Regions from separate parts of the Paenibacillus sp. Aloe-11 genome, predicted to be linked through region 1. Evidence: riboswitches for the same ligand, from Rfam matches in the RefSeq annotation. Region 1 holds a riboswitch; the other holds the start of a gene.
What was found. Region 1 has a riboswitch for glycine ahead of gcvT (glycine cleavage system aminomethyltransferase GcvT). Riboswitches for the same ligand answer to the same signal wherever they lie in the genome.
Positions count from the first base shown of each region.

Region 2: it holds a riboswitch for glycine, as region 1 does, so the genes downstream of both, WG8_RS18485 (alanine/glycine:cation symporter family protein) here and gcvT (glycine cleavage system aminomethyltransferase GcvT) in region 1, are expected to answer to the same signal.

Region 1 covers NZ_JH601057.1:97,922-101,340, forward strand. The annotation lists gene WG8_RS17685 (DUF6055 domain-containing protein) at 1-951, shown strand, start outside; gene gcvH (glycine cleavage system protein GcvH) at 1,146-1,541, opposite strand; glycine riboswitch at 1,845-2,047, shown strand; glycine riboswitch at 2,048-2,143, shown strand; gene gcvT (glycine cleavage system aminomethyltransferase GcvT) at 2,223-3,323, shown strand.
Region 2 covers NZ_JH601059.1:69,052-72,470, reverse strand. The annotation lists gene WG8_RS18490 (glycoside hydrolase family 1 protein) at 1-959, shown strand, start outside; glycine riboswitch at 1,228-1,322, shown strand; gene WG8_RS18485 (alanine/glycine:cation symporter family protein) at 1,481-2,899, shown strand; gene WG8_RS18480 (LysR family transcriptional regulator) at 3,045-3,419, opposite strand, start outside.

The sequences.
Region 1 (3,419 bases):
ACCACAGTACGAGTCAAATTGGATGGCTTGGCTAAAGCAAACGGTGCTGGCTGGCAAGCATATCTTATCGTTGAAAATAAGAATGGAAAAAGCCGGTACAGCCGTTCTTTCGGTAACGGGGAATCCGTCCAGGAAGAAGTCTTTAACGGGGAAAAAGCTTATTTGAGCGTAGCGGCAACCCCTACGTTGGAAAGCATGCAAAAAACCAAAATAGGTATTGGAAGCTGGCAAAGAAAGTTCTCCGAAAAAAATATTCCGTTTGAATCCAAACCGCAATATCCTTATCAAGTCACCTTGGAAAATGCTGAACCGCAAATGCGCAAGGTTGAAGAAAGTACCGGCATCAGGGGGCATGTACACAGAAATGGCGGAGGTTTCGTAGCCGACACCGCTCGGGTCGATGATAGTGTCTATGTGGCTAAGAATGCCAAGGTTCTTGACAGTGCAACCGTGACCGGGAATGTCCGCATTGAAGATTTTGCTGTGGTGCGCGGTGCCGCAAGAGTAAGCGGCTCAGCCAAGATTACAGACTATGCGCTGGTGCGTGGAAGCGCCCAGATCGGCGAATCCGCTACCCTAAGCGGGTATGCGATTGCAGACGGTTCTGCAAAAATAACAGGTCATAGTCATGTAGGGGATCAAGCCGTTGTTACTGAACAAGCAGAAGTTTCGGAATATGGACAGGTGGTTGAAAGCGCTTTAGTTAAGGGGTATTATACGGTGAGCGGTCATGCCATAGTTAAGGGGCTTTCGATTGGTCACGGTGGGGCCAGCAAGCGAGAACATGGAGGAGCCACCGGACAGGCCGTTACTTACGGCGATTTCTTCGATGATATGGGATATACCATAAGTAGCGGTTCCTTTGCAGGCTATGAAAGTTTGGAGGCATCTGTGAAAAATTTCAGGGACGGTTATGCCCGATCAGACGGCAAGGGCGGCTATATGCGCTAAAATGGCCAGTCCGCAGACTAGAGTTTAAACGCCGGATACCGGCATGAACAAAACGAAAAATATGTGATATAAAATGACCTCATCCTCCACTTGACACTTTACTGTGGAATATGAGGTCATTTTTGGCTATTCAACACAGCAACTTACAAATTTCAGATCGAAACGTCATAATTCGACACGATATGACTTTATTATTACCCTTCGGCAGTCAATCTCTCGTACTCATCCGCAGACAATAGCTTGCCCAGAGCTTCCTCCACATCGTTGCTGATCTCGACCTCGATCATCCAGCCTTTTTCATAGGGAGACTCGTTCACCAGCTCAGGCGTAGTTTCCAACGTTTCATTCACCCTTAATATGATTCCCGTCACCGGAGCAAACAAATCGGATACCGTCTTCACCGATTCAATCGTACCAACCTCCGCTCCTTGTTCAATTGCTGCTCCCTCCTCAGGCAACTCCACAAAAACAATGTCACCCAGTTGGTGCTGTGCAAAATCTGTAATACCGATTCGAACCTTTCCATCCTCTATACGCTCAACCCATTCATGCTCCTCCGTATACCAAAGCTGCTGTTTCACTTCGCTCATCCTGCTTCCGCCTCACTTCCAAGGGAATGTAATTGCTTCTGCCCACCTATACTAGACAGGTTAAGATTATGACAACAAGAATACCTATGTCAATAATACTAACAAAAATACTTCATATCACTGTAAAAAGCGTTGTAAACCAAAATATGACAAGGTATAACAAACGCTTACATATCCTTATTTATGTATTAAATGTTTTTTAGATTGATTTTCATGACATTTTTATTGACATTTTGAATGAATTTGCGTATTAATGGGTTATAGCCAATGCTTGTGGAAACACCCCGACAACTGCAAACGCGGATGAACGCGGAGGGAGAGACTGCCAGGATTCGCATAGCTATTATCGCTTGTAAGACAGTGCTGTGAGACAGAGGCACATGCGAATCGGAGCAAGTTTTGTTGCTGGCATAACCCGGTAACAGTATTTGTTTCCAAAGGTAGCGCCGAAGGAGTAAACCTGCACGGCAGGTGAATCTCTCAGGCAAAAGGACCTCTGCCGGACGCATCTCTGGAGAGCATTCGCGATGAAGCGGATCACCCAAGAGGAAACCTGGTACACACCGGGGTAACTTTCAGGTATCAAGGACAGAGCTGAAAAAAGAGTATAGACCGCCGTCTATACGTTTTTTTCGGCCTGTCTTTTTTGTTTAGCCGATAATACCGGATAGGAGTGGAAAAATGACTAACTTGCGCAAAACGCCGCTGTATTCTTCTTACGGGACGCTGCCCGGAGTCCGTTGCATTGACTTTGGAGGCTGGGAGCTCCCTGTGCAGTTTAGCGGCATTCAAAAGGAGCATGAGGCCGTCCGCCAACATGCGGGATTATTCGATGTATCGCATATGGGCGAGTTTTTGGTTGAAGGCAAAGAAGCCCAAGCTTTTCTGCAACAGGTAACGACGAACGATGTCAGCCAGTTGGAACCGGGTCAGGCCCAGTACTCGCTCTTGTGTTACCCTGATGGTGGTGTGGTGGATGACCTGCTTGTGTACTGCAAAGGACCGGAGCGCTACATGCTTGTTGTCAATGCCTCCAACATCGACAAGGATTGGGATTGGCTTATGCGCCACGTGCCTGCATCCGTTCATCTCGAAAATGTGTCGGATGCCATAGCATTGCTGGCGTTGCAAGGCCCGGAAGCAGCGCGTATTATGGCAGCCGTGACAGATACGGATATAACCAATCTGGTCTCCTTCCGATTCCGTGAGAACGTGCAGCTGTTCGGAGTGAAAGCACTCGTCTCCCGCACCGGATATACAGGTGAAGATGGTTTTGAAATGTATATACCTGCAGCGGAAGCAGCGGCTGTATGGGAAGGATTGCTTCGCGCAGGTGAGTCGTATGGTCTGATTCCCGCCGGGCTTGGTGCCCGGGATACGCTGCGCTTTGAGGCACGGCTGCCCTTGTACGGACAAGAGCTATCTGCCACGATTTCACCGCTTGAGGCTGGCTTGGGCTTTTTCGTTAAGCTGGGCAAGGGAGATTTTATCGGCAGAGAAGCGCTGCAGCGCCAGAAGGAGCAAGGTATTCCCCGCAAGCTGATCGGACTGGAATTGCTGGATCGCGGTATCCCGCGCGCCCATTACCCGGTATTCGCGGAAGGACAGCAAATCGGTGAGGTTACAACGGGAACCCAATCGCCAACCTTAAAACGCAATCTGGGTCTGGCCTTGGTGGACAGCCGGTTTAGCGCCCTATCCACACCGCTGGAGGTCGAGATCCGTGGCAAACGCCTGCGCGCCGAGGTGGTAGCAGCGCCTTTTTATAAACGTTCACGCTGATCCTAGACTCTTTTCATTTCTATAAAGCGAACAAGGAGATATGGACTTCTGGATTTTCCAGTTCACGATTATGTATTAGCCAATTTACGACTTTAC
Region 2 (3,419 bases), on a different contig from region 1:
AGCATTACGTGAATTATGCCGAAACGGTATTTACACGCTATAAGGATAAAGTAAAATACTGGCTGACCTTTAATGAAATCAATGTAATGACTATGAGTCCGTTCACAGGCGGCGGTGTGGTGATTGACCGTGTAGAAAACAAACAGCAAGCGATATATCAAGCATTGCATCATCAATTTGTAGCAAGCGCACTGGCGACCAAACGGGGACATGAGATCATCCCGGGCGCTCAAATCGGCTGTATGCTGGCCCGTATAGAAAGCTATCCACATACGTGTAACCCTGAGGATATACTGAAAGCCCAGCATGAAAATCAGATGAACCTGTTCTTTACGGACGTACATGCCCGTGGGGAATATTCCAACTACATGAACCGTTATTTTGAAGAAAATAATATTGTTCTGCAAACAGAACCCGGCGATGCTGAAATTTTGAAAAATAACACGGTCGATTTTATCTCCTTCAGCTATTACATGACTTTGACCGTATCTGCGGGCCCGGAAGGCGAGAAAGCAGCAGGCAACCTGATTGGCGGCGTGAAAAATCCGTATCTGCAGTCCTCCGACTGGGGATGGCAAATCGATCCGATCGGGCTGCGTGTTACGCTGAATACGTTTTATGACCGCTATCAAAAGCCGCTGTTCATCGTGGAAAATGGCTTGGGTGCGTATGATAAGGTGGAAGAAGACGGTTCTGTGCATGACACCTATCGCATTGATTACTTGCGTCAGCATATTGCCCAAATGAAGGAAGCGATTGCCGACGGTGTTGATCTGATCGGTTATACGAGCTGGGGGCCTATCGACCTTGTAAGTATGTCTACTTCTGAGATGTCCAAGCGCTACGGATTTATTTATGTCGATCTGGATGATGACGGTAATGGAACACTCAAACGCTCCAAAAAAGACTCCTTTAACTGGTACAAAAATGTAATTGCAACGAATGGTGAAGAGCTGTAATTTTGTGTAACTTCATATCTTCTTGGACGGGTGCAACAGAGTACATCGTAAGGATGCGCTATGCTGTGCCCGTTTTTTTGTGCAGACGGATGACTGTATCTCAGAGGGCTTCACAAATTTTTCACTTGTAATAAACTGAAAGCTTTCTGTATAATAAAAAACAATTTCATATGTCTGGTTGATGTTTGCGGGAGATGGAACGAAGGTTCCGACCGAAGGGGCAAAACTCTCAGGTGCTTGGCTGATTACAGCAAGCGGGACCGTAAACGGACAGAACTCTGGAGAGACCCTTAATTGGGCGCCGAAGGTGCACGGCAGAGAACATCTGCTTAAACTCTCAGGCAAAAGGACAGAGACGCGAATAACCTGTGACAGGGGATGCCCTATTTTTTTATAAGCTATGTAGTGGCAGCAACCTGCGCAAAAGGGTTGTATTTTTTCGTGCCTTTAACCTCTCCAGGAGTCGAATCAGCTGATTTGACTCTTTTTTGTTTTTTAATATGCTGGAGGAGCGGGTTGAAATGAATTTGGTACATGTGTTAGAAACGATTAGCAGTTGGATATGGGGAGCGCCGCTTATCATTCTCGTGATGGGAACGGGATTGTGGCTGACCATACGTTTAAAAATGCTGCAGGTATTTCGCCTGCCTTTGGCGATCAAGCTGATCGGCAAGGCCCCAAATGAAGGCAGCGGAGATGTAAGCAGCTTTGCGGCCCTGAGCACGGCGTTGGCGGCTACAGTTGGCACAGGAAGTATTGTCGGCGTAGCGACGGCGATTAAGCTGGGCGGGCCGGGTGCCTTGTTCTGGATGGTCGTGGCTGCCTTTTTCGGGATGGCGACGAAATATGCGGAAGGTGTGCTTGCGGTAAAATACCGGGTGAAGGATCGGAATGGACAGTTTTCCGGTGGCCCGATGTATTATATTGAAAATGGTCTGGGACGCCGCTTTAAACCGCTGGCGATGCTGTTTGCCTTTTCGGGCATGCTGGTGGCGCTGTTCGGCATTGGAACGTTCCCGCAGGTCAAAGCCATTGTGTCTTCGACCGAAAACAGCTTTGGCGTTCCGCCGATTGTAACGGCGTTGATAATTGCTACCCTTACAGCACTGGTTACCATTGGAGGACTCAAAAGCATTGCCAAGGTATCAACCAAGGTCGTTCCTTTTAAAACAGGCTTATACGTGCTGATTTGTATCATCGTACTGATTCGGTTTGCGGACCAGCTTCCGGCCGCAATCGCACTTGTGCTGCACTCCGCGTTTTCGACTACGTCTGCGACGGGTGGCTTTGCCGGGGCTACCATTATGCTGGCGATGCGCAGCGGGGTAGCCAGAGGTATTTTTGCCAATGAGGCCGGACTGGGAAGCGCACCGATTGCAGCCGCAGCCGCCAAAACCAAATGGCCTGCGGAGCAAGGGCTGATCTCCATGACAGGCGTGTTTATTGACACCATGGTTATTTGTCTAATGACCGGGCTGACACTGTTGGTAAGCGGTGTGTGGAGCGGACCTACTGATGCGGGCCTGATGACTCAGCAAGCCTTCTCCAGCGCGTTCCCGCTTGGCGCAGAGCTGCTCACGATCATTCTGATTATGTTCGCGTTCACGACCATGCTCGGCTGGAATTACTACGGGGAACGCTGTGTTGAATATTTGCTTGGCGTCAAGTGGATTAAGCCATACCGATATCTGTTCATTGCCCTGGTTGCCGGAGGCGCGTTCATCAAGCTGGATGCCATCTGGCTGCTGGCAGATATCTTTAACGCAATGATGGCCTTTCCCAACCTGATTGCACTGCTCGGCTTGTCAGGCATCGTAGTCGCAGAAACCCGAACCTATATGGATTCCTTGTATTCTAATAAGCAAAAGGGGATTCTTGCAGGTGCCAGTGTAGGCGCAGCTATCCAGGTAGAAGAAAAAGGACAGACAGTCAATTCATAAAAATGGAAAGTCATAACATTCAAAAGGGAGTGTCTTCAGCCATCACAGGCTTGAAGACACTCTCTTTTTGAATGTTACAGTGATGCACGCAAAAGAGCCAATTGCTCATCATTAATGCCGTAGTCAGCCAGTGGTATCTAAATCGTCAACGCTGAGCAATATTCTGGAAAAATATAATGATGAATTCGAAAAACGATTTCTCTATATCGGTGTGCAGCTCCCCGGGAGGATAGGACAGATAGATTGTGCGCATACATCGAGGCTCCCTGATTTGAAGCAGCTTGATGTCTTCGGTTACGACGTTCTTCCACAGGATAGAAGGAATAAAGGAGATGCCAAGCCCGGTTTGGATCAACCCTCTTACCGTAGCTGGATCATCACTTTCAAAGACGATGTTCGGTTCAAAAGGGGTGTGGGCAAAAAAGCGGTCCGTTGTTTTCCTAAGCGAATGACCAGGTGTAAGGCTGATAAACTTCTCATGCTCTAGATCTTTCAGGAATACGGTGTCCTGAGCGCTCAG